DNA from 2 places in the Streptosporangium heterodermiicola genome. Region 2 is predicted to be linked to the other one. Evidence: riboswitches for the same ligand, from Rfam matches in the RefSeq annotation. Region 2 holds a riboswitch; the other holds the start of a gene.
The links. A riboswitch is a leader RNA that binds a small molecule or an ion and turns the genes downstream of it on or off. The one in region 2 is predicted to bind glycine.
Positions count from the first base shown of each region.

Region 1: another riboswitch for glycine. It lies ahead of gcvT (glycine cleavage system aminomethyltransferase GcvT); the one in region 2 lies ahead of gcvP (aminomethyl-transferring glycine dehydrogenase).

Region 1 covers NZ_JBPJSR010000006.1:255,538-271,041, forward strand. Annotated here, with positions in the region: gene ACSC1Q_RS15965 (aldehyde dehydrogenase family protein) at 1-8, shown strand, start outside; gene ACSC1Q_RS15970 (3-oxoacyl-ACP reductase) at 14-778, shown strand; gene ACSC1Q_RS15975 (LacI family DNA-binding transcriptional regulator) at 895-1,914, opposite strand; gene ACSC1Q_RS15980 (gamma-glutamyl-gamma-aminobutyrate hydrolase family protein) at 2,314-3,009, shown strand; glycine riboswitch at 3,083-3,181, shown strand; glycine riboswitch at 3,182-3,276, shown strand; gene gcvT (glycine cleavage system aminomethyltransferase GcvT) at 3,310-4,401, shown strand; gene gcvH (glycine cleavage system protein GcvH) at 4,398-4,787, shown strand; gene ACSC1Q_RS15995 (L-serine ammonia-lyase) at 4,860-6,236, shown strand; gene ACSC1Q_RS16000 (hypothetical protein) at 6,446-8,587, shown strand; gene ACSC1Q_RS16005 (DUF6286 domain-containing protein) at 8,815-9,474, opposite strand; gene ACSC1Q_RS16010 (amino acid deaminase/aldolase) at 9,624-10,817, shown strand; gene ACSC1Q_RS16015 (hypothetical protein) at 11,154-11,675, opposite strand; gene ACSC1Q_RS16020 (DUF3618 domain-containing protein) at 11,796-12,128, opposite strand; gene bcp (thioredoxin-dependent thiol peroxidase) at 12,241-12,705, shown strand; tRNA gene ACSC1Q_RS16030 (tRNA-Leu) at 13,246-13,318, shown strand; gene ACSC1Q_RS16035 (sensor histidine kinase) at 13,998-15,197, shown strand; gene ACSC1Q_RS16040 (response regulator) at 15,252-15,504, shown strand, end outside.
Region 2 covers NZ_JBPJSR010000025.1:33,984-49,487, forward strand. Annotated here, with positions in the region: gene ACSC1Q_RS36220 (sugar phosphate nucleotidyltransferase) at 1-1,799, shown strand, start outside; gene ACSC1Q_RS36225 (double zinc ribbon and FHA domain-containing protein) at 2,151-2,663, shown strand; gene ftsR (transcriptional regulator FtsR) at 2,690-3,340, shown strand; gene ACSC1Q_RS36235 (bifunctional nuclease family protein) at 3,420-3,890, shown strand; gene ACSC1Q_RS36240 (MerR family transcriptional regulator) at 4,035-4,655, shown strand; glycine riboswitch at 4,671-4,763, shown strand; gene gcvP (aminomethyl-transferring glycine dehydrogenase) at 4,946-7,801, shown strand; gene ACSC1Q_RS36250 (hypothetical protein) at 7,927-8,709, shown strand; gene ACSC1Q_RS36255 (hypothetical protein) at 8,833-9,183, opposite strand; gene ACSC1Q_RS36260 (alpha/beta hydrolase family protein) at 9,290-9,922, shown strand; gene ACSC1Q_RS36265 (DUF5999 family protein) at 9,929-10,120, opposite strand; gene ACSC1Q_RS36270 (TetR/AcrR family transcriptional regulator C-terminal domain-containing protein) at 10,527-11,150, opposite strand; gene ACSC1Q_RS36275 (hypothetical protein) at 11,348-11,749, shown strand; gene ACSC1Q_RS36280 (isochorismatase family protein) at 12,037-12,696, opposite strand; gene ACSC1Q_RS36285 (isochorismate synthase) at 12,748-13,998, opposite strand; gene ACSC1Q_RS36290 (2,3-dihydro-2,3-dihydroxybenzoate dehydrogenase) at 14,019-14,786, opposite strand; gene ACSC1Q_RS36295 (MbtH family protein) at 15,197-15,406, shown strand.

The sequences.
Region 1 (15,504 bases), on a different contig from region 2:
AGGAGTAGTAGCGATGCTGCGTTTGCAGGACCGGGTCGCCGTCATCACCGGCGCCGGAAGCGGGATCGGCCTGGCCACCGCGCGCCGGTTCGCCGAGGAGGGCGCCCGCGTCGTGTGCGTGGACCTGGACGAGGCGACCGGTTCCAAGGCCGCCGACGAGGTCGGCGGGCTGTTCGTGCGGGCCGACGTGACCAGCGAGGACGACGTCGCCCGCGCGTTCCGGACGGCGTTCGACACCTACGGCAGCGTGGACATCGCGTTCAACAACGCGGGCATCTCGCCGCCGGACGACGACTCGATCCTGGAGACCGGCATCGACGCCTGGCGCCGGGTCCAGGAGGTCAACCTCACCTCGGTCTACCTGTGCTGCAAGCACGCCATCCCGTACATGCGGCGGCAGGGCAAGGGGTCGATCGTCAACACCGCGTCGTTCGTGGCCGTGATGGGGTCGGCGACCAGCCAGATCTCCTACACCGCGTCCAAGGGCGGGGTGCTGGCCATGTCCCGCGAGCTGGGAGTGCAGTTCGCCCGCGAGGGCATCCGGGTGAACGCGCTGTGCCCGGGGCCGGTGAACACGCCGCTGCTGCGGGAACTGTTCGCCAAGGATCCCGAGCGGGCGCAGCGCCGCCTGGTGCACATCCCGGTGGGCCGCTTCGCGGAGGCGTCCGAGATCGCCGCCGCGGTGGCATTCCTCGCCTCGGACGACGCGAGCTTCATCACCGGCTCGGAGTTCCTGGTGGACGGCGGCATCTCCGGCGCGTACGTCACCCCGTTCTGAACACCGGCGACGGGCGTCCCCGCACGGGCGCGCCGCGCGTCACCGGCCTCACTCCTTGCCGACCGGCGTCCGGCACACCCGTGCCGTACGCCGGCCCGTGCCCGCGACGACGCCCGTCACCGGTGTCCCGGCACGCCCGTGCTGCCGCGCGGGGTGAGCCTGGCCGTCTCGGTCTGGACGCCGGTGACGTGCTCGCCGGCGATCAGCGCCAGCAGGCTCCGCGCGGCCCGCGCCCCGTACTGGGGGATGTCCCTGCCGAGAGCGGTCAGTGCCGGTCGCACCACCTGGGAGAGGGGCGAGTCGTCCCAGGCCACGAGGGACAGGTCCGCGGGCACCTCCAGCCGCATCTCCTGCGCGACGGAGAGCCCGGCGACGGCCATGATGTCGTTGTCGTAGACGATCGCCGTCGGCCGGTTCGCGGTGCTGACCAGCCGACGGGTGGCCCGCGCGCCCTCCTCGCCGGTGTAGTCCGTGTGCACGATGGAGTGGCCGGTGAGGCCGAGCCCGTCGCACGCGGCGGTGAAGGCACGGTCGCGCAGGACGGTGTGCACCAGCGCGGGCAGCCCGGCGACCCTGGCGATCCGGCGGTGGCCGAGCGCGGCGAGATACTCCACCGTCTCCCGCATGGCCGCGCCGTCGTCGGACCAGACGGGGGCGAGCGAGCCGGTCTCCGACGGGTGGCCGATCACCACTGCCGGCAGGTCGAGGTCCTCGATCTCGGGGACGCGCGGGTCGTCGAAGTGCAGGTCGACCAGGATGACGCCGTCGACGCGGCCCTCTCCCCACCACCTGCGGTACACCTCCGCCTCCTGCGCGTGGCCGGTCACCATCTGCAGGAGCAGGGCGTAGGAGCGGGCCGACAGCTCGCTCTCGATGCCGCTGATCAGCTCCATGAAGAACGGTTCCATCCCCAGGACCCGTGCCGGGCGGCACACGGTCAGGCCGACGGCGCGGGCCCGTGCCCCGTTGAGGGCGCGCGCGGCGCTGTTGGGCTGCCAGCCGATCTCCCTGGCGATGGCCTTGATGGTGTTCCTTCGCGCCTCCGACACGCCCGGACGGTCGTTCAGCGCGTAGGAGACCGCGACCTTGGACACCCCCGCGCGACGAGCGATGTCGGCGATCGTCGGTCGCTTCACGAGACCTCCACCTGAACCGGTTACCCGACGCGTTCCCGCTGCGCACCCTACTACGCGCGTCCCGGCCCCCGGCGATCTCCATGGCGGCCGGCGACCCGCCCTGAACAGCGGCCATGGCCGGACGCCCGTGCCCGCGACGAGACCGGGAGCGGTGACTCCCGAACCGCCTTCTCGGCGGCGGATTCGCTTAACCACTTAACCCTCGCCGCGTGCCTCTCCGCCGCCCGCGCCCCGGCGGCCCCCGGCGGCCCCCGGCGGCACGTCGTTCCGCCCCGGCCGGTAACGTGCGGGGAGGGCACCGGGCCGGGCACGATCGGCACCATGGGTACGAGGGGTACGAGGGGTACGAGGGGTACACGGTGCCAGGACCTCGGTGGAAGCACGGCGAAACAGGAGATCATGTCCCGTCCCGTCATCGGTATCACCTGTTACGTCGAGCCCGCGCGCTTCACCGTCTGGGAGACCACGACCGCGCTCCTGCCGTACGACTACGTCGACCACGTGGCCCGCGCGGGCGGGCAGCCGGTGATCCTGCCCCCGGCGGGCGACCCCGCGACGCTGGTGGAGCGCCTGGACGGGCTCGTCCTGGCCGGTGGCGGGGACGTCGGCCCGGAGCGGTACGGGCAGGAGCCGCACGAGCGGACCGGCTACGTCCGGCCGTTCCGCGACGACGCGGAGCTGGGGCTGGTCCGGGCGGCGCTGGAGCGCGGCCTGCCCTTCCTGGGCGTCTGCCGGGGCATGCAGGTCCTGAACGTCTCGCTGGGCGGCACCCTCCACCAGCACCTGCCCGACGTGGTCGGCCACCCGGGACACGCCCCGGCCCCCGGCCACTACGGCAGGATGCCGGTGTGGCTCGCCCCCGGCAGCCGGGCCTCGAAGATCTTCGGGGCCGAGACCGTGGACGTGGCCCACTACCACCACCAGGCCCTCGACCGCCCGGCCCCGGGCCTGACGGTGACCGCCCACGCCGAGGACGGCACGATCGAGGCCGTAGAGGTGGACGACCACCCCTTCGCCGTCGCCGTCCAGTGGCACCCCGAGACCGACGACGAGTCGGCCCTGTTCGAGGCGCTGGTCCGGCACGCCGCCCCCTGACCGGCACGGATCGGGGGGACGAGGGGATTTCGCTCGGCCGGTGCGGGCGGTTAGGCTGGCCGCTGACACCGATGATTCCCGTGCGGGAGAGCGTCCTGACATCCAGGCCAGGACCCCTGAAGGAGCAAGCCCTCCCCGCGAACCTCTCAAGGCAAAGGACCGTGCGGGTAGGTGCCCTCTGGAAAGCAGGTCCCACGACCTCGCCGAAGGTGAAAATCCGGTAAAACCCGGATGAAACTCTCAGGCACCCACGACAGAGGGGGAGGATGCTCTCATCTGTCCCTTGTCTGAGGTGCGCACATGTCCCGACCTACGCCGCTGCGCGGCGTGCACGAGTCCCTCGGCGCGACGCTGACCGACTTCGCGGGCTGGCTGATGCCGCTCCGCTACGGCAGCGAGTCGGCCGAGCACAACGCGGTCCGCCAGGCGGCCGGCCTGTTCGACCTCTCCCACATGGGCGAGATCTTCGTGACCGGGCCGCAGGCCGCCGAGGCCCTCGACCACGCCCTGGTCGGTCACCTCTCCGCGCTGGAGCCCGGCCGCGCCCGCTACACGATGATCGTCGACGCCGAGGGCGGCGTGTTGGACGACCTGATCGTCTACCGGCTCGCCCCCGCCGAGTTCATGGTCGTCGCCAACGCCTCCAACTACCCGCGGGTGGCCGCCGAGCTGACCGGCCGCGCCAAGGGCTTCGACGCCGCGGTGGACGACCGCTCCGAGCGGTACGCGCTGGTCGCGATCCAGGGCCCGCGCTCCGCGGAGATCCTCGGCGCGCTCACCGACGCCGACCTCGACGGGCTCAGGTACTACGCCGGACTGCCCGCCGTCGTCGCGGGCCGCGAGGCCCTCATCGCCCGTACCGGCTACACCGGCGAGGACGGCTTCGAGCTGTTCGTCGCGTCCGGGGACGCGGAGCCGGTCTGGGCCGCCCTCACCGAGGCGGGCGCCCCGCACGGCCTCATCCCCGCGGGCCTGTCCGCCCGCGACACCCTCCGGCTGGAGGCCGGGATGCCGCTGTACGGCAACGAGCTGTCGTCCGCGCTCACCCCGTTCGACGCCGGGCTCGGCCGTGTGGTGAGGTTCGACAAGCCGGGCGACTTCGTCGGCCGGGCCGCCCTCGAATCCCGCAGAGACGTCCCGCCGTCCCGCCGCCTGGTCGGTCTGGTCGCGACCGGCCGCAGGGTGCCCCGGCACGGGTACCCGGTGGTGGTCGCCGGTGACGGCACGGTCGTCGGCGAGGTCACCAGCGGGGCGCCCTCCCAGTCACTGGGCAGGCCCATCGCGATGGCCTACGTGGACAACGGCCTGTCGTCAGGACTGGCCGTCGACATCAGGGGCAGCCACGAGCCGGTCGAGGTCGTCGCACTGCCCTTCTACAGGAGGAAAAAATGAGCAGCATTCCCGAGGACCTGCACTACACCAAGGAACACGAGTGGATCTCCGGCATCGATGACGGCCTCACCCTCACCGTCGGCATCACCGCCTACGCCGCCGAGGCGCTGGGCGACGTGGTCTACGTGCAGGTGCCCGAGGTCGGCTCGACCGTCGCCTCCGGTGACGCGGTCGGCGAGGTCGAGTCGACCAAGTCGGTGAGCGACATCTTCGCGCCGGTCGCCGGCGAGGTCGTCGAGGTCAACCAGGCCGTCGTGGACGACCCCTCGCTGGTCAACAGCGACTCCTACGGCGACGGCTGGCTGTTCCGCGTACGTCTTGAGGGCTCCGCCGACGACCTGCTGTCGCCGGAGGAGTACGCCGCGCTCACCTCGGGTGAGTCCTAAGCCTCTCCCCCCTCGCGTCACGGCCACGCGTGTCCCCGGGCGCGCGTGGCCGTCCACGCTGGAAGGATTCAGATGACGATCAGCGTCTTCGATCTCTTCAAGATCGGAATCGGCCCGTCCAGCTCGCACACCGGCGGCCCGATGGCCGCCGCCCACAAGTTCGCCCGCGGCCTCGACCAGGACGGGCTCCTGGAGAAGACCGCCCGGGTGAGTGCCGTCCTGTACGGCTCGCTGGGCCTGACCGGCAAGGGCCACGGCAGCGACAAGGCCGTGCTGCTCGGCCTGTCGGGCGAGAAGCCCGAGCTGGTCGACGTCGACACGGTCGACGAGCGGCTCGCCGCCATGCGCGAGTCCGGCACCCTCTCCCTGTACGGCTCCCGCGAGATCCCCTTCGTCATCGGCGAGGACCTCGTCTTCGAACGCAAGATCTCACTCCCCGGCCACCCCAACGGCATGCGCTTCACCGCGCTGTCCGAGTCCGGCGAGACGATCCGCGAGAAGGTCTACTACTCGGTGGGCGGCGGCTTCGTCGTCGACGAGAACGCCACCGGCGCCGACCGGATCAAACCCGACGACACCGTCCTGCCGTACCCCTTCACCACGGCCGCGGAACTGCTCGCCCAGTGCGCGGAGACCGGGCTGTCGATCTCCGGGCTGATGCTGGAGAACGAGCGGGCGTTCGGCCGCACCGAGGCCGAGATCCGCGACCGGCTGCTCGTCCTGTGGCGGGTCATGAGCGAGTGCGTGCGGCGCGGCATCGGCAAGGAGGGCGTGCTGCCCGGCGGCCTGAAGGTCCGCCGCCGCGCCCACCAGCTCCACCGGCAGCTGCGCGGCGAGTCGCCGGAGAAGGACACGCTGCAGACGATGGACTGGGTCTCGCTGTTCGCCCTCGCCGTCAACGAGGAGAACGCCGCCGGAGGCCGCATCGTCACCGCGCCCACCAACGGCGCCGCGGGCATCATCCCGGCCGTGCTCACCTACTACGACCGCTTCACGAAGGACTCCGACGACGAGGGCGTGATCCGCTTCCTGCTGACCGCGGGGGCGATCGGCGTGCTGTTCAAGGAGAACGCCTCCATCTCCGGCGCCGAGGTCGGCTGCCAGGGCGAGGTCGGCTCGGCCTGCTCGATGGCCGCCGCCGGGCTCACCGAGGTGATGGGCGGGACCCCGGAGCAGGTCGAGAACGCCGCCGAGATCGGCATCGAGCACAACCTGGGGCTGACCTGCGACCCGATCGGCGGCCTGGTGCAGATCCCGTGCATCGAGCGCAACGCGGTCGCCTCGATCAAGGCCATCGCCGCCGCCAGGATCGCGATGCGCGGCGACGGCCGCCACTTCGTCTCTCTGGACAAGGCCATCAAGACGATGCGCGACACCGGCCGCGACATGCTCGACAAGTACAAGGAGACCAGCCGGGGCGGGCTCGCGGTCAACGTCATCGAGTGCTGAGCGGGCACGGGACGACCGAGGCGCCGGGGGCTCCCGGCCGCCCGAGTCTCTGACGCGAAGAACCACGGGTCACCGACCGGCGCGCGAGGAGAGTCACGGGCCCCTGGGAACATACAACCCGATCACCAACAAATTTCGCATCACGTGCAAGACCCTCCGATCCCACGCCTATGCTGGGTGGCCATGTGCGCGGGACTCGGGAGGTCGCGGTGGTAACGGGAACGCACCCGGCAAGCCGTTCCCGTCGCTCCCAGCGCCCCGCGAAACCCTCCCTCCCCCTGCGGGCGCTCCGCTTCCTCCGGTCGCACTGGCTCTTCATCACCGCCCTGCTGGCGGGCGGCGGCCTGCGGGTCCTCGCCATGCTCGGCTACCGGCCCGCCCTGTGGTTCTGGGCCGACTCCTTCGTCTACCTGAACGCGGGGCTCGACCCCCGCCCCCTGGAGTCCCGCCCGGCGGGCTACGCGCTGTTCCTGTGGATTCTCAAGCCGCTGTCCAGCGTCCCCGCGGTGGTCGCGGTGCAGCACCTGCTCGGACTGGCCGTGGCCGTCTGCGTCTACCTGCTGCTGCGCAGGCTGGGCGGGCTGCCCGGATGGGGCGCGACACTCGCCGCGCTGCCGGTGCTGCTGGACGCCTACCAGCTCCAGCTCGAACACCTCGTCATGGCGGACCTGCTCTTCCAGTTCCTGGCGGTGCTGGCGGTCACGCTGCTGCTGTGGCGGCGGCGCCCCGCGGTTTGGGTCGCGGCGCTGGCCGGGGCGCTGCTCGCCGCGGCGACCGTCACCCGCACGATCGGGCTGCCGCTGATCGCCGTGGCGCTGGTCTGCATGCTGATCCGCCGGGCCGGGTGGCGGGCGGTCGTCGCCGCGACGCTGGCCGCCGCGATCGGCCTGGGCTCGTACGCCACCTGGTTCAGGGCCGAGCACGGCAACTTCGGGCTGACCAGGGGGAACGCCTTCCTCTGGGCGCGGACGATGACCTTCGCCGACTGCGACAGGATCCACCCTGCCGGTCCCGAGGCGGCCCTGTGCCCCGTCGAACCGCTCGGGCAGCGCGCGGCGCCGCCGACCTACATCTGGGACGGCGACTCGCCGCTGAACAAGGTCAAGGGCAGCTGGGCCGAACGCGACGCGCTCGCGGGCGCCTTCGCCACCCAGGCGATCCTGGCCCAGCCGTTCGACTTCCTGCGGGCGGGCCTGGACGACGCGGCCCACATCTTCGACTGGAACCGGCGCGTCTACCCGGCTCCCGGGCCGCAGAGCGCCTACGTCTTCCCCGACACCGTGCGGCCCTTCTCCCCGGGGGCCGCCTCGCAGGGAAAGACCGCCGAGCAGCTGACCGTGGCCTACCAGGGCTCGTCGGGGGCGCCGGTGATGGCCGAGCCGTACGCGGGCTGGCTGCGCGGCTACCAGGAGTACGGCTTCGTGCGGGGCCCGTATCTCGCGGTGATCCTGCTGGTCGGCCTGGTCGGCGTGCTGATGCGGCTGCGGCGGCTAGGCGGCGCGGTGCTGCTGCCCTGGGCGGCGGGGACGATGCTGCTGATCCTGCCGCCCTTCATCGCGGCCTTCGACCACCGCTACGTCATCCCCGCCCTCCCGCTGGCCTGCCTCGCCGCCGGACTGGCCTTCGGGGTCAGGCACGAGGAGAACGCCCCCGAGGCGGCGGCCGTCGCGCCGGACGAGGATCCGCCGTACGAGGACCCCGGCGGCGAGGACCCGTCGTACGGCCCGACGACCGACCGTCCGGTGTACGCGAGCCCCATCGGGGAGACGGGGTACGGGCCGTACGACGAGCGGGGGTACCGGGACGCGGCGCACGAAAGCACCGGGTACGGAAGCACCACGCACGGAAGCACCGGCTACGGAAGCACCGGGTACGGGGACACCACATACGGGACCACCGCGTACGGGGACACGGCGGAGCGGCCGATGTACGGCGCGACCGGCGAGCGGCCCGCGTACGGCACGACGGCCGAACGGCAGGCGTACGGCGTCACCGGCGAGCGGCCGGGGCCGGCGTACGGCGCGACCGGCGAGCGGCCCGCGTACGGAGGGACGGGCGAGCGGCCGGGGTTCGGGAGGTCAGCGGCGGCGGACGTGCAGGCGAACCACCACGCCGAGTTCTACCTCCCCGAGCGCCCGTCGGACCTTCCCCACCGCGTCCCTGTTCAGCCGGGCCACGAGTTTGCCGACATCGGCCGCGGGCGCGCAGGCGACCCCGATGCGCAGCCGCTCGTGCCGTATGTACCTGACGCGGACACGGGTGAGCCCTTCGACTTCTTTAAGAGCAACCCCGAGCATGGCGGTCCCCGTCCCGGTCCGCCTGCCCCACCGCCCCCATCCCAGGGCGTGTAGCAGCCACCGCACCGCCAGGAGGGCGAGCGCCACCAGCAGCAGCGCGACCAGCCAGCCCAGCCACGGATGCGCGGCCAGCCAGCCGGGGAACCCCTTGCGCACGAGCCTGGCCCCGGGCGACTGCCCGGGGAGGTCACCGCGTCCTCGCAGGAAGGCGTAGAGCCCCGCGGACGCCAGCGCCGTCCCGGTGACGGCCAGGCCGATCCGGTTGCCCGGATAGGGCCTCATCACGCCTTCTTCCTGCGCAGCCTCACGACGACGTCACCCGCGCACATCGCGCCCAGCCCGGACAGCCGGTCGCCCACCGCGGCGCCCACCCGGCGCAGCACGGGCCCGGTGCGCTCGGCGTCGGTGAACACGGTGACCTCGACGATCCGCGACGTGAGCCGGACCCGGGCCCCGTTCACCTCGTCCACCGTCTCGGCGGCCTCCCGCAGCGTGCGGCGGAGCCCGGACCTGGTGATGCCGATCACCATGTGCGGGTCCCCCGACTCCAGCGGCACCAGCCGGGTCCGTCCCGGCAGCGCGGCGAGGACGAGCATCACCAGGCCCGCCGCGATGGCGAGCGTCGACGCGGCGAACGTGGCCGGATCCGACCAGTTCCACGCGCCGGCGCCGTTGACGAGCCGCCGGTAGGGCACCCGCGCGACCGGCGACTCCATGAGCATGCCCACCGTCACCGAGGCCGAGACCACCAGCACGGCGGACGCCGCCAGGGCAGCGGGGACGCCGGCGGGGGTCCTGCCCGGCCGCAGCAACCGTACCGACCTGCGCCGGACGTCCTGGAACTGCTCGGCCGCCGCCTTGCCTCCCGAGCCCCCGGTGGTGGTCCCCGCGCCGCCGGTGCCTCCCGAGCCCGCCAGGATGTCCTGGAGAGTAGTCGTCATTCGGTCATGTGTACGCGTTCGGGCAGGACCGGGGCGGGGATCAACCACCCACTTACGCGATCTTGGAACCCTCCTGGCGGGAGCATTGACCACCCGTCCGGCAACGTGAATATCACTCATATTCGCTGGGGCCGGGTTATCCTGCGGACATGGACGACCGCCAGCGCTACGACCGGGCCACAGCGCACCTCGATCCCCCCTTCGCCGTCCTCGACCTGCCCGCCCTGCGCGCCAACGCCGAGGCGATGGCCCGCCGGGCCGACGGCAAGCCGATCAGGGTCGCCAGCAAGTCCGTCAGGTCCCGCGCCGTGCTCGAACGCATCCTCGCCATGGACGGCTTCACCGGGATCATGGCCTTCACCCTCCCCGAGGCCCTCTGGCTCGCCTCCACCGGGATGCGGGACGTGCTGGTCGCGTACCCCACCGTCGACCGCGCCGCGCTCGCCGAGCTGGCCGCCGACCCGGTCGCGGCGCGAGAGATCACGATCATGGTGGACCACACCGAGCACCTGGACCTCGTCGAGTCCGCCGTCTCCGGGGTCCGCGACCGCCACGAGATCCGGCTCTGCCTGGACGTCGACGCGGGCTACCTCGCCTTCGGCGGCCGGTTCAGGGCGGGGGTCCGACGCTCCCCCGTCCGCGAGGTCGACCAGGCCGCCGACCTCGCCACCGAGATCGCGAAACGGCCCGGCTTCCGGCTCGCGGGCCTGATGGCGTACGAGGCGCAGATCGCCGGGGTCGGCGACGACGCTCCGGGCAACCCCGCCCTCACCCGGGCCGTACGCCTCATGCAGGCCCGCTCCCGGCGCGAGCTGATCACGCGCAGGGGCCGGATCGTCCAGGCCGTCCGCCAGGTCACCGACCTGGAGTTCGTCAACGGCGGCGGCACCGGCAGCATCGAGAAGACCACCAGGGAGAGGGCCGTCACCGAGATCGCCGCCGGATCCGGCTTCTTCCATCCCCGCCTGTTCGACTTCTACCGGGGATTCACCGGCCGGCCCGCCGCCCTCTTCGCCCTGCCCGTCGTACGCCGCCCCGCTCCCGGCGTCGTCACCGTCCTCGGCGGCGGCTACCCCGCCTCCGGCGCCCCCGGCGAGAACCGGCTGCCCCAGCCCTACCTGCCGTGCGGGCTGCGCTACGACTCCGACGAGGGAGCCGGAGAGGTGCAGACCCCCCTCATCGGGCAGGCCGCCGAGGACCTGCGCGCCGGTGACCGCGTCTGGTTCCGGCACGCCAAGGCGGGCGAGCTCTGCGAGCGCTTCGCGAGCCTGCACCTGATCGACGGGGACGAGGTCGTGGACGAGGTCCCCACCTACCGCGGCGAGGGCCGCACCTTCCTCTGACCCCTGCCCCCTCCGGCGAACCCGTGGCCGGGAGCGACGGGAACCCCGGGATCCGTGGCCGGGAGCGCTCGGTGTCGTCGCCGGGAACGGCGAGAACTTCGGGGGGCACCCTTCTCGAACCCGGCACCGCCCGGGACACGAGAACAGACCCGGCACCGCCCGGGACACGAGAACGAAACCGGCACCGCTTGGAACACAAGAACAGACCCGGCACGCGAAACGGGCACCCGCCGCTACCCCGGCGAGTGCCCGTTCCTGCCACATCTCAGCCCCTGCCCCCGGACGACGGCCCGCGGTGTGCTCCCGCGCCCGGGGGGACCGGACCTCCGAGGGGTCTCAGAAGCCCAGGTTGAGCTCTTTCCACCTGCTGCAGCTGGAGGTCGACGAGCTCCGGTACTTGACCTGGCAGGTCTTGACCCGCACCTCACTGACATCGTGCGCCGTGACGCGGAAGCGCTTGGTGTCGTCGTAGCTGCACAGCCTGACGCGCTTGACGACGTCCCAGTCCTCGTCGCCGGACGAGATGACCTGGACCTCGGTGTAGGCGCAGCGACCGCCCTGGCGGAGGGTGCGCCTGTCACCGTCGTACAGTTCGCCCGTCAGCCTGAACGTGTTGTCCTCCTCCTCGTCGCCCTCGACCGAGTACTCGGCCTCCAGCGTGGCCCGGCCGTTCCTGGACTCCTGCTCGAAGCTGTCGTCGAAGTCACGCGCCGACGCGGACGCCGAGGAACCCGAAGACACCGAGGACACCGAGGACGCGGTCGACGCCGATGTCGCGGCGAAGGCGGCCGGAGCCACGGTCAGCATGAGACCGGTGGTGGCGCCCACCGCGATCGCGGCTCGAATGATGTTTTTCATGGATTTACCCCTCCCTTTCACCTACTGCGATGTTCCGCGCGCAGGAAAAAGGTCACATGAGTAAACCCCTACTCAATTCGGAGCCGCCGATCGGACATCGGCCACGTTCGAAACCCCCGGTCAGCGACGACGGCGCCGCCACAACACGACCACCGCGCCGAGCGCCAGCACCGCGCCCACCCCGATCAGGATCGGCGCCAGGTCCGGCCGGTCGTCCGCCCACAGGTTCTCGGGCTCGCCGGCGAGCTTGACCGGCTTCGGCCCCGCCACCCCGCCCACCAGGTCGCCGACCTGGGCGACGAGATGCTCCGCGTTCGCCCTGACCTTCGCCACACCACGTGCCGCGACCCGCTTGGGGCTCACCCGGTCCGCGATGGCGTCCACCGTCTGGGCCAACTCCGCGCGCGTGCGCTCGATCTGCCGCTCCAACTCCGCGGGATCGGTGTCCGCCATGGCTCTCCCCTCCCTACTCCTTGACATCGATCAGTCTGTCAGGTCCCACCCGCCCACGACACTTCGGACAGGCCGGTAAGTTGACCGGGGAACCATTCCTCGGAGGAACACCATGAAACTCGAGCCGGGCGACGCCGCCCCGGACTTCACGCTTCCCGCCGCCGACGGCACGACCGTGTCGCTGGAGGCACACCGCGGCAAGCGCGTCATCCTCTACTTCTACCCCGCCGCGATGACCCCGGGCTGCACCAAGCAGGCCTGCGACTTCCGCGACAGCCTCGCCTCACTGACCTCGGCCGGGTTCGCCGTGCTCGGCGTCTCGAAGGACGGCCCCGCCAAGCTCGCCAAGTTCGTCGAGCACGACGCCCTCACCTTCCCGCTCCTGTCCGACCCCTCCCTTGAGGTCCACAAGGCCTACGAGGTGTACGGGGAAAAAACGATGTACGGCAAGACGACCGTCGGGGTCATCCGCTCCACCTTCGTCATCGACGCCGACGGCAAGGTCGAGAAGGCTCTCTACAACGTGAAGGCGACCGGCCACGTGGCCCGCCTCCGCCGCGAACTCGGCGTCGACTAACACCCCTTTTTGGCCATTTAATATGACGTGCGCACACCCCAAGAATTGTCAGTCCCATTGCCTAGGCTTGGGGCGTGCCCATCAAATACAAATACACCCCCGAAATGCCGGCGGAGGCCGCGGCCGCCTCACTCAGCATCGCCGACGTCCTGCGCCATCTCGGCATCACCGTCGCGGGCGGCAACCATGCCCACATCAGCCGCCAGCTGAAGCGCTTCGAAATCGACACGTCGCATTTTCGCAGAGTCTCTCCCAACAGGGGGAAGCCCTCACCACGCCGTAGTCGTCCGGAACAGGTTCTCGCCATGCGACCGGATGGCAGCCCGCGCCCGGACCCCGGGCAGCTCAGGCGCATCTTGATCGAGATCGGGGTGCCGTATCGCTGCACGGGATGTAGGATCGAGGGCGCCTGGCAGGGCCGGGCATTGACGCTGCACGTTGACCACGTCAACGGCAACTGGCCGGACAACAGAAAAGAAGACCTGCGATTCCTCTGCCCCAATTGCCATTCACAGACAGAGAATTTCGCAGGAAAGAATAGGGGTCGTAGCCCAACGGCAGAGGCAACGATTTTAGGTGTCGTACAGAGCGGGTTCGAATCCCGTCGACCCCACAAAACAATTCAGAATCGCCCGGTCGAAATCAAGTCGATAGACACCAGCGTAACGATATCGGCCCAGGATTCATTCTTCATTGAATACTGCCGGAGCGAGAAACGTTTCGCGTCGAGATCCGCGGTCATACGCAGGGCCATTCAGTTGATGCGCGAATCCGTCCTCGAAGAGGACCGTGCCGCCGCGTCGGGCGGGGTGGGCGAGGGCGGTGACGCGGGTTCGCGTGGCCTCGCCGTGCGGGGTGGCTGTGACGACTCGTCCGCGTGGGATCCGGCCGCGTCGTCCGGGATGGCACGGTGTCCGACGCCGGACGGGAAAGCCCCTGTGGATCGATTCGGCTGATCGGGTGAGATCACCGGAACATCCGAGCGTGCGGGGCGGCGGTAGTCTCGCGCGGTGGCTGCCCGGGACGGCTGTCAGGCGGCGTGGTGCGGGAAAAACGTCAGGTCGCGCGGCCCATCCTCGTGGCCGCGCGACCCGGCGTCGTTGTGATTGATCACCACAAACTATCTCCCTTTACTCACCCCAGAGGGCGCTCCCGGAAACCATGGTGCCTCAGAGACCGTAAAGGCCGTGTAAGCCGTACCGAATGTCCGACCCGGTGTGCGACCTGAGTCGTACACCGGGTTCCACCTTGAGGGGGAAGGTCGCTGATCTGGGCGTCCGTATCGTAGTGATGTGTTCGGCAGACTACGCGCCTGGAGTGGGCGCCATCCCAGGATCACGGACGCCCTGTGGCTGATTCCGTTCCTGCTGGTCTCGCTGCTCAACGTCTGGACCGTCGGGGTGGTCGACCTGGTGGCCTGGGGGGCGGCGAAGCTCGGCGCGTGGGGGTTCGCGGGGCTGTCGCTGTTGCTGTTCGTGCCGCTGTTCTGGCTGCGCGAGCGTCCTGTCGCGGTCTTCGCGATCATCTCGCTGACCTCTTTCGTCCAGTGGCTCGCCGGGGTGCCGACCCTGTTCTTCAACGTCTCGGTGCTGGTCGCCATGTACGGCGTGGCGTCGCGGCGCCCGTTGCGCTGGGCGGTCGGGGCGGGCCTGGTGGTGGAGCTGGGGTTGTTCCTGGTGTTCGGGCGGGTGCCTCAGGGGCTTGACCCGGGTGCGTTCGCGACGGCCTCGGCGTTCGCGATCGCGATCTGGATGGCGGGGATCTACGCGAACACCCGCCGCCGTTACCTGGAGGGGCTGGAGGAGCGGGCCGAGCGGGCGGAGCGGGAGCGGGATCAGCAGGCCAGGCTGGCGGCCGCGGCGGAGCGGGCCCGGATCGCCCGTGAGCTGCACGACGTGGTCGCGCACAACGTGAGTGTGATCATCGTTCAGGCCGACGGGGCGGGGTACGCGATCGACAGCGATCCCGAGCAGGCGCGCAGGGCGATGCAGGCGGTCTCGGCGACGGGCCGCAGGGCGCTGGCGGAGATGCGGCGGATGGTGGGCGTGTTGCGGGCCGACGGTGTCCAGGAGGAGTACGCTCCGCAGCCGAGCCTGTCGCAGCTGGACGCTCTGGTGGCGCAGGTGCGGGAGTCGGGGTTGCCGGTGGAGCTGCGGGTGTCCGGCGTTTCCCGGGAGCTTCCCGAGGGGGAGCAGCTGACGGTCTACCGGATCGTGCAGGAGGCCCTCACCAACACCCTCAAGCATGGCGGTCCGGACAGCAGGGCCACGGTCGAGATGGAGTACGGCGCGCGGGAGCTGCTCCTGCGGGTGACCGACGACGGTCGCGGTGCCGCGACGCCGGAGCGTGAGGGCGGGCACGGCCTGGTCGGCATGCGGGAGCGGGTGGCGTTGTTCGGCGGGAGCGTGGAGGCGCGGCCCGTGCCTGGCGGCGGGTTCCAGGTGGTGGCGCGGCTGCCGATCGGTGACGCCGGGGCGGGGCGGGCGGCTTGACGGGGCACGCGGTGGACGACCAGGTGATAGACGGAGCGCGCGGTGGGTGACCAGGTGATCCGGGTGATGCTGGTCGACGATCAGGAGTTGCTGCGCACCGGTTTCCGGATGGTTCTCGGCGCCCATCCCGGGATCGAGGTCGTCGCGGAGGCGGGCAACGGGGCGGCGGCGGTGGAGGCGTTGCGGACGGTCGCCGTCGACGTGGTGCTGATGGACGTGCGGATGCCGGTCATGGACGGGGTGGAGGCGACGCGGCTGATCCGTTCGGTGGCGGGTGGGCCCCGGGTGCTGATCCTGACCACGTTCG
Region 2 (15,504 bases):
GCCGGGTCAAGGTCGACATCGACGCCTTCGAGGTCTCGCCGGGCGTCTGGGTCGCCGAGGGGGCCTCGGTCGACGCCGACGCCGTCCTCAAGGGGCCCCTGTACGTCGGCGACTACGCCAAGGTCGAGGCGGGCGCCGAGCTGCGCGAGTACACCGTGCTGGGCAGCAACGCGGTGGTCAGGGAGGGGGCCTTCCTGCACCGCGCGGTCGTCCACGACAACGTCTACGTCGGGCCCAGCGCCCACCTGCGCGGCTGCGTGATCGGCAAGAACACCGACCTGATGACCGCCGCCAGGGTCGAGGAGGGCGCCGTCGTCGGCGACGAGTGCATCATCGAGGCCGAGGCCTACATCTCCTCCGGGGTCAAGATCTACCCGTTCAAGACCATCGAGGCCGGGGCGGTGATCAACAACAGCGTCATCTGGGAGCCGCGCGCCCAGCGCAACCTGTTCGGCCCCCGGGGCGTCTCCGGGCTGGTCAACGTCGAGATCACCCCCGAGCTGTGCGTACGGCTGGCCAGCGCCTACGCCACCACCCTGAAGAAGGGCGCCTCGGTCATCACCTCCCGCGACTCCTCCCGCGCCGCGCGGGCGCTGAAGCGGGCCGTGATCAGCGCCCTGAACGCCAGCGCGATCAACGTGCTCGACCTGGAGGCGTCCCCCCTCCCGGTGGCCCGCTTCCACACCGCCAGGGAGAACGCCGTCGGCGGCATCGCGCTGCGCACCACCCCCGGCGACCCGCAGAGCGTCGACATCGTCTTCATGGACGAGCAGGGCGCGGACCTGTCGCCGGCGGCCCAGCGCAAGCTGGACCGGGTCTTCTCCCGGCAGGAGTTCCGCCGCGCCTTCCCCGGGGAGATCGCCGAGCTGAGCTTCCCCGCCAGGGCGGTGGAGGACTACACGCACGAGCTGCTGCGCCTGGTCGACATCAGCGGGGTGCGCGACGCCGACATGAAGGTCGTGGTCGACTGCGCGGGGGGCACCTCCTCGCTGGTGCTGCCCAGCCTGCTCGGCCGGGTCGGGGTGGACGTGCTGACCGTCAACAACCGGCTGGACGACGCCTCGCCCACCGAGACCCTCGCCGAGCGCCGCCGCGACCTGCAGCGCCTGTCGGAGCTCGTCAGCTCCTCCAGGGCGGCCTTCGGGGTGCGCTTCGACCCGGTGGGGGAGCGGGTCGCGCTGGTGGACGAGAAGGGCCAGCTGATCAGCGAGGAGCGCGCCCTGCTGGTGGTGCTCGACCTGGTCGCCGCCGAGCGGCGCGGCGGCAGGGTGGCGCTGCCGGTCACCACCACCCGGGTGGCCGAGCAGGTCTGCAGGTTCCACGGCGTCCAGGCCGAGTGGACCTCCACCGCGATCGACGCCCTCACCGCCGCCGCCAGGGGGCCAGAGATGATCTTCGCGGCCGACGGGCGCGGCGGTTTCATCGTGCCCGAGTTCGGCCCCACGGTGGACGGCCTGGCGGTGTTCCTGCGCCTGCTGGGCCTGGTCGCCAGGACCCGGCTCTCGCTCAGCCAGATCGACGCCAGGATCCCCGAGGCCAAGCTGCTGCGCCGGACCGTGCCGACCCCGTGGGCGGCCAAGGGCGCGGTGATGCGCTCGGTCATCGAGGCCGCCGAGCACTACCGCATCGACACCACCGACGGGGTGCGGGTCGTCGCCGAGGACGGCAGCTGGACCCTGGTGCTGCCCGACCCGACGGAGGCGGTCACCCACCTGTGGGCCGAGGGCTTCGACGTCGACTCCGCGCAGACCCTGATCGAGCACTGGGCGCGGGTGGTCGAGGAGGCCGCGGGCGGCTGACGGGCCCCGACCCTGGCCCCGGCGCCGGTTCCCGCCGGTGCGCCGGAGGAGCAGGGGAGGCCGGGAACGGGGCCCGGGGAGGGCGCGAGGGCGCGGGAAAGGGGCCTGGGCGGGGGCTCCGGGCCGAGTGGTTGCCACAAACACAGCGCGGCGCCATGGACCGGGGACAGTGCCCCACTGTAACTTTGTCACCGACCGTACCCGCGGTTCAGCGTCAACCTTGACCTTCGCGCCTCATCACTGTATGTTGCGGCATTCGCAGTCCGAGAAAACACTTGAGAAGCGAAGAAGCGAGGCGCGCATCACTGAGCACCGTTGCCGCGTCTTCGCGGTAGGAGGCCGAGCCGATCGATGCCGAGCGTCTACTGCACGCAGTGCGGTCATGCCAATCCTGAGGATGCCCGTTTCTGTTCACGATGCGGGTCGCCGCTTACCAAAGCCGAGACCCCCGGAGACAGCACATCGACGATCTCCCTCTCCGGGATCGAGGCCTACGAGGCGGAGACAGGTGAGACGCTTCTCGCCGAACGGCAGGCCGTCGAGCAGTTGCCCCCGGGCACCGCGCTGCTGGTCGCGATGCGCGGCCCCAACGCCGGCAGCCGGTTCCTGCTCGACAGCGACCTCACCACCGTGGGCCGCCACCCCGAGAGCGACATCTTCCTCGACGACATCACGGTCTCGCGCCGCCACGTGGAGTTCTACCGGCGCGGCGGCGGGGTCTTCACCGTCCGCGACATCGGCAGCCTGAACGGCACGTACGTGAACCGCGAGCGCATCGAGGAGGTCCCGCTGTACGGCGGGGACGAGGTGCAGATCGGCAAGTTCCGCCTCGTCTTCCTCACCCGCGGCGCCGCTGGAGGATGATGAGCTCGCAGGCCGCTCGTGCGCACATGAGCATCGGGGAGGTGCTCGCTCTCCTGCAGGGCGAGTTCCCCGACGTCAGCATCTCCAAGATTCGTTTCCTGGAGGGCGAGGGGTTGATCGAGCCGGAGCGCAGTCCCTCCGGTTACCGCAAGTTCACCTACGCCGACGTCGAGCGGCTGCGTTACATCCTCAGCGAGCAGCGTGACCGCTACCTGCCGCTGCGCGTCATCAAGGACCATCTGGAGGCGGCCGACCGCGAGGAGCGCCCGGCCGCCAGGCCGCGCGCCGTCCCCGACGACGCGCCCCCCGAGGTCCGGCTCACCCGTGAGGAGCTGCTCGCCGCCGCCGAGCTCGACGAGGAGACCCTCGCCGAGCTGGAGGACTACGGCTTGCTGGCCGCGGTGGCCCGCTACTACGACGCCGAGGCGCTGGCGGTGGCCCGCAGCGTCGGGGCCCTCGCCGCCTTCGGCCTGCGGGCCCGCCACCTGCGGGCCGTCAAGGCCGCCGCCGAGCGCGAGGCGGGGCTGGTCGAGCAGGCCGTCGCCCCGCTCCTGCGCCGCCGCGGCCCCGGCGCCATCGACCAGGCCGACGAGACGGCCAGGGAGATCTCCGGTCTGCTGCTGGAATTGCACGCCTCTCTGCTGCGTTCCGGCGTTCGTGGGGCCCTGGGCCGGTGAGAACCTGACCAGGCACTCGTACCCCCACGAGTGTTACGTTGAACAAACCGGTCGGAATCCAGCGAAGACGGAGCAGCCCGTGTTGCAGATGGAGGTCGTGGGCGTTCGAGTTGAGATGCCCTCCAACCAGCCGATCGTCCTGTTGAAAGAGACGCATGGGGAGCGTTACCTACCTATCTGGATCGGCATGACGGAGGCCACGGCGATCGCCATGGCCCAGGCCGAGGAGCCACCACCCCGGCCGCTCACCCATGACCTGTTCCGCGACGTGCTCGAAGGGCTGGGAGTCCGGCTGAGCACGGTCAACATCGTCGCCCTGCGCGACGGCATATTCTTCGCGGATCTCGTGTTCTCCAACGGGGTCGAGGTGAGCGCGCGCCCCTCGGACTCGATCGCCTTGGCACTTCGCACCGGCGCCCGTATCTTCGCGAGTGAGGACGTGGTCCGGGAGGCCGGGGTGATCATCCCCGACGACCAGGAGGACGAGGTGGAGAAGTTCAGGGAGTTCCTTGACACGATCACGCCCGAGGACTTCGGCCGCGCGGGGTAGGAATTTCGGTGCATTTACGCTTCACGACGCGCCGGGTGGGGTCGTTGACTGGACTTGGCCCCAGTCCTACGGTGCAAGTGAAACCCGCGGTCGTGCGTAAACCCCCAGATCAGGCCGTGGGATGAGAGAAAGCCGGAGGTCCGCGTGGCGGTCAGCAGCGGCGAGGGTAGAAACGCCGATCAGGATGACCCGGAACGGCGCCAGTCGGCACGTCAGCGCGCGGGTGAAGAGGGTCTGCTGTTCGACGGGCAACCGGTGAGGGTGCCCGCCGACATCGGCTACCGCGGTCCCACGGCCTGTTCCGCGGCCGGCATCACCTACCGGCAGCTCGACTACTGGGCGCGCACCGGCCTGGTCGAGCCCACCGTGCGAGCCGCCCACGGCTCCGGCTCCCAGCGGCTTTACGGCTTTCGCGACATCCTCGTCCTCAAGGTCGTCAAGCGGCTCCTCGACACCGGCGTCTCCCTCCAGCAGATCCGCATCGCCGTGCAGCACCTGCGCGACAGGGGCGTCAACGACCTGGCCGGGATCACCCTGATGAGCGACGGGGTGAGCGTCTACGAGTGCACCTCGCCGGACGAGGTCATCGACCTGCTCCAGGGCGGTCAGGGCGTCTTCGGCATAGCTCTGGGACGGGTGTGGCAGGAGGTGGAGGGCTCCCTCGCGGATCTACCGGGCGAACGTGCGGAGTCGGGCGACGGCCCTTTAGGAGGTCATCAGGCCGATGAGCTGGCCCGCCGTCGCAGAGCACGACGAACCGGGTAAACTCGGACCTGCCACTGACCCTGTGCGGGAGAGACCCCGACCGCGATCGGGGCGCCGAAGGAGCAACCTCCCCGGAATCTCTCAGGCACCCGGTACCGCACGGACGAGGCAACTCTGGAAAGCAGGCGCGCTCGCCAGGCGCGACTCACCGACGGTGCAAGCCGCCCGAAAAGGGGCAGGTGAAGCTCTCAGGTCACGACCCGGCACGACGGTCGTGATGACAGAGGGGGAGACCAGGCATACGCCCGCGCCCAGCGCCGGTCTCCACCCCGTCCCGGGAGGTTTCACCAATGACCGACCTGTCATCGCTCAGCGAACTCGGCTCCCCTCCGTTCGTGACCCGCCACATAGGGCCGGACGACGCAGGCCAGACCCGGATGCTGGAGGCGGTCGGATTCGCCTCCGTCGCCGACCTGGTCGCGGTGGCCGTGCCCGAGGCGATCCGCTCCTCCGAGCGGCTCAGCCTTCCCCCGGCGGCCGGGGAGTCCGAGACCCTCGCCGAGCTGCGGGTCCTCGCCGGGCGCAACACCGTGCTCACCTCGATGATCGGCCTCGGCTACCACGACACGATCACCCCGGGCGTCATCCGCCGCAACCTCCTGGAGAACCCGGGCTGGTACACCGCGTACACGCCCTACCAGCCGGAGATCTCCCAGGGCCGGCTGGAGGCGCTGATCAACTTCCAGACCGTCGTCTCCGACCTGACCGCCCTCGACGTCGCCGGGGCCTCCCTGCTGGACGAGGCGACCGCCGCCGCCGAGGCGATGACCCTGGCCCGCCGCGCGGGCCGCGGCCCCTCGAAGGTGTTCGTGGTGGACGCCGACGCGCTGCCGCAGACCAAGGCCGTGCTGCGCACCCGCGCCGAGCCGCTCGGCATCGAGCTGGTCGAGAGCGACTTCGCCGGGGAGCTCCCCGAGTGCTTCGGGGTGCTCGTGCAGTACCCCGGCGCCAGCGGCAGGGTCCGCGACTTCCGCGCCATCGCCGACGCCGCCCACGCGCGCGGCGCCCAGGTGGTCGCCGCCGCCGACCTGCTGGCCCTCACCCTGCTGGCCGCGCCGGGCGAGCTCGGCGCCGACATCGCGGTCGGCTCCTCGCAGCGCTTCGGCGTCCCGCTCGGCTTCGGCGGCCCGCACGCCGCCTACATGGCGGTCCGCGACGGCCTCCAGCGCCAGCTGCCCGGCCGCCTGGTGGGCGTCTCCCAGGACGCCGACAGGCGCCCCGCGTACCGGCTCGCGCTGCAGACCCGCGAGCAGCACATCCGCCGCGAGAAGGCCACCAGCAACATCTGCACCGCGCAGGTGCTGCTCGCCGTGATCGCCGGCATGTACGCCGTCTACCACGGCCCCGAGGGCCTGCGCAGGATCGGCCGGCGCACCCACCGCTACGCCGTCGTGCTCGCCGAGGGCCTGCGCCAGGGCGGTGTCGAGGTCGTGCACGACACCTTCTTCGACACCGTGCTCGCCAGGGTGCCCGGCCGGGCCGCGAAGGTCGTCGCCACGGCCCGCGACAACGGGGTGAACCTGCGCCTGGTCGACGCCGACCACGTGGGCGTCACCTGCGACGAGAAGACCGAGCTCCTGCACCTGGAGCAGGTCCTGGCCGCCTTCGAGATCAGCGGCGCCGTGCTCGCCGACCTCGACGCCGCCGCGCACGACGCGCTGCCCGCCGCGCTGGCCCGGGTCAGCGACTATCTGACCCACCCGGTCTTCAACAGCCACCGCTCCGAGACGGCGATGCTGCGCTACCTGCGCAGGCTCCAGGACAAGGACATCGCGCTCGACCGGTCGATGATCCCGCTGGGCTCCTGCACCATGAAGCTCAACGCGACCACCGAGATGGAGCCGATCACCTGGCCGGAGTTCGCCGGGCTGCACCCGTACGCGCCCGAGGACCAGGCCGCGGGTTACGTCGAGCTGATCGGGGAGCTGGAGCGCTGGCTGGCCGAGGTGACCGGCTACGACGCCGTGTCGCTCCAGCCGAACGCCGGATCCCAGGGCGAGTTCGCCGGGCTCCTGGCGATCCGCGCCTACCACACCGCGCGCGGCGAGTCGGGCCGCGACGTCTGCCTCATCCCCTCGTCCGCGCACGGCACCAACGCCGCGAGCGCCGTGATGGCGGGCATGCGCGTGGCCGTGGTCGCCTGTGACGACCAGGGCAACGTGGACGTCGACGACCTCGTCGCGAAGATCGACAAGCACCGCGGGCAGCTCGCCGCGATCATGGTGACCTACCCGTCCACGCACGGCGTGTACGAGGAGACGATCGTCCGGATCTGCGAGCTGGTGCACGAGGCCGGCGGGCAGGTCTACGTCGACGGCGCCAACCTCAACGCGCTGGTCGGCCTGGCCAGGCCGGGGGAGTTCGGGGCGGACGTCTCCCACCTGAACCTGCACAAGACCTTCTGCATCCCGCACGGCGGCGGCGGCCCCGGCGTCGGCCCGGTCGCGGTCCGCGCCCACCTGGCCGACTACCTGCCCGGCCACCCGCTGCGTGAAGGCACCGCGGTCGGCCCGGTCTCGGCGGCCCCGTACGGCTCCGCGGGCATCCTGCCCATCTCCTGGGCCTACATCCGGATGATGGGAGCCGACGGCCTGAAGGCGGCCACCGAGCAGGCCATCCTGTCGGCCAACTACCTGGCCCGCAGGCTCAGCCCCCACTACCCGGTCCTCTACACCGGCCGCGGCGGCCTCGTCGCCCACGAGTGCATCGTGGACCTGCGCCAGATCACCAAGGAGACCGGGGTGACGGTCGACGACGTGGCCAAGCGCCTCATCGACTACGGCTTCCACGCCCCGACCATGTCCTTCCCGGTGGCCGGCACGCTGATGATCGAGCCGACCGAGAGCGAGGACCTGGCCGAGCTCGACCGGTTCTGCGAGGCGATGATCGCGATCCGCGAGGAGATCGCGAAGGTCGCCTCCGGGACGTACGACAGGACCGACAACCCGCTGCGCAACGCCCCGCACACGGCCGACAGCCTCGTCGCCGACGAGTGGGCCCACCCCTACGGCCGCACCGAGGCGGCCTACCCGCTGCCGTCGGTGCGCGAGGGCAAGTACTGGTCGCCGGTCCGCCGCATCGACCAGGCCTACGGCGACCGCAACCTGGTCTGCTCCTGCCCTCCCCTGGAGGCGTACGAGGACTGATCGCCGCGGGGGCGCGCCGGGACCGGAGACCCGCGCGAACCTCGATATTCGCGGGGAATGCGACGGGACGGAGGGCGCCCCGAGTCGTTAGGCTCGGGGCGTCTCCGTATCCGGAAGGATCATGCATGCCTGAGGTGGACACCCGTCCCTTGGACACCGCGCGAAGACTGGCCGAGTCGGGGGACCTCGACGGCGCCGCCGCGATCTTCGCCGAGCTGGCCGCCGATCCCGGCGAGCCCGACCGGGCCCAGGCCGCGGTGGGGCTCGCGGTGGTGCTGGAGGAGAGCGGGGACGTCGCGGGCTCACGCGCGGCCGCGCGCACCGCGCTGGCGACCGGGCACCCGGAGTTCGCCGCCCAGGCCGCCTGCCTGCTCGCGGGGAGCTTCGAGCGGGAGGGCCTGGCCGACCAGGCCCGCGCCGCCTGGCAGGCCGCGCTGGGCGTCGGCCACCCCGCCTACGTCCCGCTGGCGCACATGGCCCTCGCCAGGCTCGCCACGGGCGAGGAGGACGCCGAGCGGTCGCTGCGCGACGCGCTGGCCACCGCCGACCCGGAGATCGCTCCTCGGGCCGCTCAGCGGCTGGCGGAGGCGTTCCTGGAGGAGGGGGAGCCGGGGGAGGCCGCCCAGGTGCTCCTGGAGGCGCTCGCGGTGCCCGACGCGGGCGAGGTGGCGAGGCTGCGGGTGATGCTCGGCATCGCCCATCTGGAGCTGGCGTGCGCGGAGTTCTCCGGCGCGATCGAGGAGGGCGGCGACGTCGAGACCGGCGCGCTGGCCATCGAGCTCCTGGCCCGCACCCTCCCGCTCAGGGGACGCGACGAGGACGCCGAGCGGGTGTGGCGCTACGGCCTGGACAGCGCCGACGAGGATCTCGCCGGCGAGGTCCGCCTCCGCCTCGACCGGGACCTCTGACCCCGGGGGCGTGGCGTCCGTCGTGCCCGACCCGGGACCTCCGGCCCGGGGGCGCGGAGCGCGGGCGTGGCGCCGGTCGTGCCCGTGGGAGACGGCCGCGCGGATCCGGGGGCCCGGCGGATGTCAGTCGCGCTCGCGCCAGCGGCTCAGGGCGTGGGCGAAGTTGATCGCCACGATCCCGCCCCAGGCCAGCAGCAGCCCCGCGGTGCCCGCGTTCTGCGCCGCGATGGCGGTCAGCGGGATCCCGATGCCCATCGAGCCGAGGGCGATCGGGATCGAGCCGTTCGAGTTCTTGCGCGGCCTGACACCCGGCGCCCCGGCGGCGTGCATCTCGGCGCGCACCCGGTGGGCGATGGTCGCGTCCAGGCGTGACACGAACGACTCGATGAGGGCGGTCTCGTACTCGGGGCCGAGGTCGCGGCGGGCCTCGACGGTGGCGCGCATGTCCTGGCGGATATCTTGATAGTCCTGCACGCTTCGATTCTTCCTTCCGGCCGGTCGCCGGGCATCAGTCAATAGGAGGAGATCCATGTCCGCCTCCGGGTCATCCCCCCGCACGCCGGGATCCGGGCTTCCGCCCGTGGAGATCGCGACCCCGCACGGCCCGGCGCTGGTGGAGATCGACGAGGTGGCCGATCCGCGCTTCCTGCTGGTGCTCACCCACGGCTCGGCCGGGGGAGTGGACGCCCCGGACCTGCTCGCCGTACGGGACGCCGTGACCGCGATCGGCGGCACGGTCGCGCGGGTGCTCCAGCCGTTCCGGATGCGCGGGGCCCGCGCGCCGGGGTCGGCGGTCAAGCAGGACGAGGCGTGGGAGACGCTGGTGGCCCGGCTGCGCGGGCGCTACCCGGGGCTGCCGCTGGCGCAGGGCGGGCGGAGCAACGGGGCCCGGGTCGCGTGCCGCACGGCGGGGAGGGCCGGGGCCCGCGCGGTCGTCGCGCTGGCGTTCCCGCTGCACCCGCCGGGGAAGCCGGAGCGGTCACGCGCCGGGGAGCTGCGCGCGGCGGGTGTGGACGTGCTGGTGGTGAACGGAGACCGTGACCCGTTCGGCGTGCCCGAGGCGGCGGACGCCGCGCGCCTGGTGGTGCTGCCGGGAGAGGGTCACGACCTCGGGAGGGATCCCGCCAGGGTGGGCGAGGTGGTCGCCGAGTGGCTCGGCACGAGGATGCCGCCTGGCTCGGTGGACCCGCTCAGCGTGACCGGCCGGATGTGACGAGCGTCAGACGACGCCGGCCAGTGGCCGGTGCGGCTCGATGACGGCACCGTCCGGGAGGAGCTCGCCGGTGTCGTCGAACAGCACCACACCGTTGCAGAGCAGGCTCCAGCCCTGCTCGGGGTGGGCCGCCATGGTGCGGGCGGCTTCGCGGTCCAGCGCGTCCGCGGACGGACAGGACGGCTCGTGCGGGCACATCGGCGTGCCTCCGGATCTCTCGTGTCGGCTCGCCCGGTCACGCCGGGCACGGGTAGGCATCGGACATCCGGCGGCACCGTCACCGATGGGTCTCCGTTCCCACGTATGACGGGGACGAGCATCTGAATGTTGATATATGGCCATGCGGCCCCTAACAGAACGAGGGCCGCACATCAAGCAGATCAAGTGTGCGATCGATCGCACCTCGGCGACATAGCCCGTTAGGACTGTTTGAGAACTGGTCGAGGGTCAGTCCATCAGGGCTTTGTCAGGGGATGTGACCTATAACACAGGATGCCTCATATAAGGATATTCGACCAAGTGCGACACGCCGCCCGGCGGGTAAACGATCGGTTACAACTTGCTGACGTGCGCCGATCCGCGATGTCAAACCCCTGATCGCCCCTTACCGGGTCCGGGGCGTTCCCCGCGCGCCCAGACCGGCCAGGAGGGCGTCCAGCCCGTGTTCGAAGTCGGTGTCCGCCGCCGGGCTGCCGCCTCCCCTGGACGGGGGACGCCAGGGCTCGTCCTCGTCGTCCGGGTCGCCCGGGTCGCCCGGGGGCTCTGCCCAGCCCGACTGCTGCACCTCCACCGCCACCGCCCCGAAGACGTAGGCCCGCAGGGCCCGCACCGCCCCCGCCGGGTCGGCCAGTCCCGCGTCGGCCAGCTGGTCGGTCTGCTCCCTGATGGCGATCGCCGCCCTGCCCCTCGGCGGCTTGGTCAGGGCGAGGGCCAGCACCCCGGGATGCTCCCTCAGCGCGGCCCGGCTCGCCCGGCACCAGGCCCTCGCGCTCTCCTGCCAGCTATCGCCCGGCTCGGCGTGGACGGTGGTGACGTGCTCGGCCAGCGCGTCCATCAGGGCGTCCTTGCCGCGCGGCAGGTGGTGGTAGATGGCCATCGCCTCCACCTGGAGCGCGTCGCCCAGCCGCCGCATCGTCAGGCGCCGGAGCCCCTGGCCGTCGGCGATGTGGAGGGCGGCGTCGATGATGCGCTCCCTGGAGAGCGGGACGGGTGGTCGCTTGGCAGGCATGGGAGGCATCCTGCCACCGTCACCTTACTGCGTAAAGGACGGCGCGCCGGACAGAACGGACGTCCGTCGGTGACACCGCCGTACGACGAGCCGGTCCGTCAGGGTCCGGCTGAGTGTGTGGGGCGGGGGCGGACCGCGTAGGCTACGAGCGGTGATCTGCCGGAGGAGACCCGGCGACCGGCGAGAGAGGGAAGAAGATGGCGTTTTTCCGACCGCGCGTGAGCCGGGAGGCGGAGGTTCGTCACCACGCTGACCAGGAGGTCGGGAAGAGCTTCCCCGAGCTCCTGCGGAAGGCGCGCGAGGCCGAGGCCGACGTGCGCCGGGCGCAGGCCGACGCGGCCCCCGTGCGGGAGCTGCGGGCCGCCGGGCTCGCCTTCGACAAGGCGCTCACCGAGGCCCTGCGCGCGGCCGAGGCCAACCAGCGCGCGACGTTCGGGATCAGGTCGTACGACGACCGGATCCGCCGCCGCAAGGGCAGGTCCACCCCGCGGGGCGCCGAGTGGACCGCCGAGGTCAACCGCCTGCGCACCCTTCGCGAGCAGAACCGGCTGACCGGCATCCCCAGGGTCCCGCGCCCGGTCACCGCCTCCGCCCGCTGATCTTCCTTCCCGCTCCGCCCCGCGGCCTTCGCCCGCGGGGCTGATCCGCTTCCGGCTTCCCGCCTTCATCCGCGGATCCGGCTCGAACGGCTTCCCGCCCTCACCCGCGGACCCGGTTCGAACGGCCTCTCGCCGCCCGTCACGCTTTCCGTGACGGGCGTTCTCGTCGTTCCGGAACGGGGCTCCCGTCCACGCCGTTCAGGCCGTTCAGGCCGAGTCCAAGCCCGTCCGGGCCCGCGTACGCCCTCCCGGGCCCTTCGCCGTCCCGCCCGTCCCGCCCGTCCGGCTCAGCGGGTGGCGTGCGCGGCCGAGGCGGAGAGCAGCCGCCGCACGCGGACGGCGGGCAGGACCGCCGCGCACCGCTCGGCCGCGTAGGTCTGGGCCATCCGGTGGTGCTCGGCGGAGAAGTCGGCCACCCCGTCGGCCACGAAGAACACCTCCACGTCCCCCATGAAGGCGTCGCAGGCCGTCATCAGGCAGCCGATGTGGGCGTAGATCCCGGTGACGATGAGCTGGTCACGGCCCAGGTCGGCGAGCAGGTCGCGCAGCGGGGTGCGGTGGAAGGCGCTGTAGCGCCACTTGGTCAGCCGGATGTCGTCCGGGCCGGGGGCGAGCGGAGTGATGATCTCCTGGGCGCCCGGGTCGGTGCCGACCCCGGCTCCCCAGAAGTCCTCCAGCAGGCCGCGCTGGGCCGAGGTCTGCCCGCCTGGCTGGGCCGAGTACACGACCGGGACGCCGGACTCCCAGGCCGTCTCGCGGAGACCGGTGATCGCCGAGACCAGCTCGACGATCGGCGAGGTCCCCGGCGCGAACGCGTTCACGAAGTGGTTCTGCATGTCGTGGACGAGGAGTACCGCGCGGCGGGCGTCCGGGGTCCAGGAGACGCGGTTGGCGGGCATCTCGTCCTCGCGGGGCATCGGATATGGGGTGATCGCGGGTAAGGCCACGAGTCTCTCCTTCTGCTTTCTCTTCATCTATGGCGTCTCGGCGCGCCGGGGTCACCGGGCGCGGTGTGTTCCGGCGGCCGCCGTGGTCCCGGCGGTCCCGGAGGTCCCGGCGGTCCCGGTGGTCACCGGGTCCGTGCCCAGGTCCGTGCCCAGGTCCAGGTCCACGTCGAGGTCCGGGGCCAGTCCGAGGGCCTGCAGGAGGGTGCGGAACTTCGCGGAGGTCTCGGCCAGCTCCTCCTCGGGGACCGAGCCCGTGACGATCCCGCCGCCGGCGAACAGCCGGATGCCGCCGCCGGTCACCTCGGCGCAGCGGATCGCCACCGCCCATTCGCCGTCCCCCGAGGCGTCGCACCAGCCGACCATGCCGGTGTAGAAGCCCCGGTCGAAGGGTTCGATGCCGGCGATCGCGGCGCGCGCCGCGCCGGTGGGCGTCCCGCAGACCGCGGGGGTGGGGTGCAGGGCGACCGCCAGGTCGAGCGCGGTGGTGCGCGGGTCGGCGAGCCTGCCGGTGATCCTGCTGGACAGGTGCCACATGGTGGAGGTACAGATCAGCGACGGCTCGGCCGGGACGCTCAGCGCCCGGCAGTGCGGTGCGAGCGCGGCGGCCACGGCCTCGACCACGACCGCGTGCTCGTGCTGCTCCTTGGCCGAGCAGAGCAGCGCCGCCGCGCGGCGGCGGTCCTCGGCGCGGTCGGCGCTGCGCGCGGCGGAGCCGGCCAGCGGGTTGGCGACGACGGCGGGCCCGTCCCTGGAGACCAGCAGCTCGGGGCTGGCGCCCACCAGGGTCCGCCCGCCGGGCAGGTCGACGGCGAAGACGTGGCCGTGCGGGTCGCGGACCGCCAGGCGCCGGACCATCGCGGCGACGTCGACCGGCTCCGGCCTCGTCAGCTCCAGCGACCTGGCCAGCACCACCTTCTCCACCGCGCCGGTGCCGAGCAGCTCCAGCACCCGCCGTACGCCCTCCAGGTGCTCCGCGGGGGTGGGGACGGGGGTGATCCGCCATGGCCGGGCGCTCTGGCGGGGAGGAGGGTCGCCGGGGAGGAAGGGGTCGGCCCAGCGGGCCCGTACCGGGGTGACCAGCCGGGCCGAGGCGGGGTCGTCGAACGGGATCGCGCCGAGAACCAGATCGTGGTGCTCGCGTACGCGTTCGGCCAGCTCCCGCATGGTCCAGGCGGGCGCCACCACGTCGGCGACGCCTCCGGCGAGAAGGGTGTGCCGGGGAGAGGAGAAGATCGATGAGGAGCCCGGCCGGTACTCGTCGAGAAGTTCGGTGGCGCTGACCGCCTCGTATGCGATTGTCAAGGCTGACCTTTCGGGGGAGCTCAGGCCCTGAGCGTGGCGCCGCCGTCCACGTACAGGTCTTGCATGGTGATGTGCCGGGCGCGGTCCGAGGCCAGGAAGATCACGGCTTCGGCGACGTCCTCGGGGTCGGCCAGCCGGCCCAGAGGGATGCCCACGCGGTAGGAGGAGGGGTCTCCTTCGAGCACCGCGCGGGGGTCGAACCCCGCCTGCATGGCGGTGTCGGTCGATCCGGGCGAGACCACGTTGCAGCGGATGCCGTGGCGGGCGAGTTCCAGCCCGGCGCACCGGGTGAACATCACCGCGGCGGCCTTGGACGCCGCGTACGCCGCCATGCCGACGCGCGGCACGCCCGCGGCGTTGGAGGCCACGGTCACGATCGTCCCGCCGCCACGGGGGATCATGCGGCGGGCGACGGCCCGGACGGTGTGGAAGACCCCGCCCGTGTTCACCGCGAACACCCGGGCCCAGTCGTCGGTACCGGTCTCGGTCACCGCGCCGGTGTGCAGCACGCCCGCGACGTTGACCAGGATCCCGATCGGTCCCAGCTCGTCCTCGACCTCTCCGACGACCGCGTCCACCTGCCCGGGGTCGGCGACGTCGGCCAGGTGGCGGGCCACCGGCACCCCGCGGTCGTCCCAGGGCCCGTCCCGTACGTCGACTCCGGCCACGACCGCCCCGGCACGGGCGAGGGTCGCCGCGACGGCGGCCCCGATGCCCCCGGCGGCGCCCGTGACGAGGGCCACCGTCCCGGGAAGCCCGGGATGGTCCTGCCGATCGATCACACTCACCTCACAAATAAGTTAGGTTAGCCTTGCCTCACTTACTCCGAATGTCGAAAGTGCGGCGGATAAGAGTCAAAGGTGATCCGGTTCCTGATGATCAGGCATCTTGACATTGCCGTCAATGGGGTGGATTTTAGGGTAGGCTTACCTAATAGGACACTCCGCCCCAGTGGTCTCTCAGGCCACTTCCCCAACGTCGTGACCAGGCACTTCGCTGAGGTGCACGCAGTTATGCCATTTTCGTCTGCCTTTTTCCCACACCCGGACGGTTCCTCGCGTCCGGCGGGAAAACGGTGGTCACCGCCCCCTGGGCGCGCCGGTGGGAAACCCCCGCGCCGCCCGTGCGGACGGCCGGCGCCGGCCGGGAATCCCGGTGCCGGGGCCGCCGCCCGACACGATCACGCTGGAGGTATCCGATGACCAACCCCTTCGACGACGAGAGCGCGTCCTTCGTGGTGCTGGCGAACGCCGAGGGGCAGCACTCGCTGTGGCCCGCGTTCGCCGACGTCCCCCCGGGTTGGGAGATCGTCCACGGCGAGGACTCCCGCGCCGGCTGCCTGGCCCACGTCGAGGGCTCCTGGACCGACATGCGTCCCAGGAGCCTCGTCGCCGAGATGGGCGGCTGATCCCCCAGGACCTTCGAGGGCCGGTACGGGAACCGTCGCCCCGGTTCCCCGTGCCCGGACCCTCGGGGAGGGGCGCTCCGCGCTCCTGCCGGTCTCTC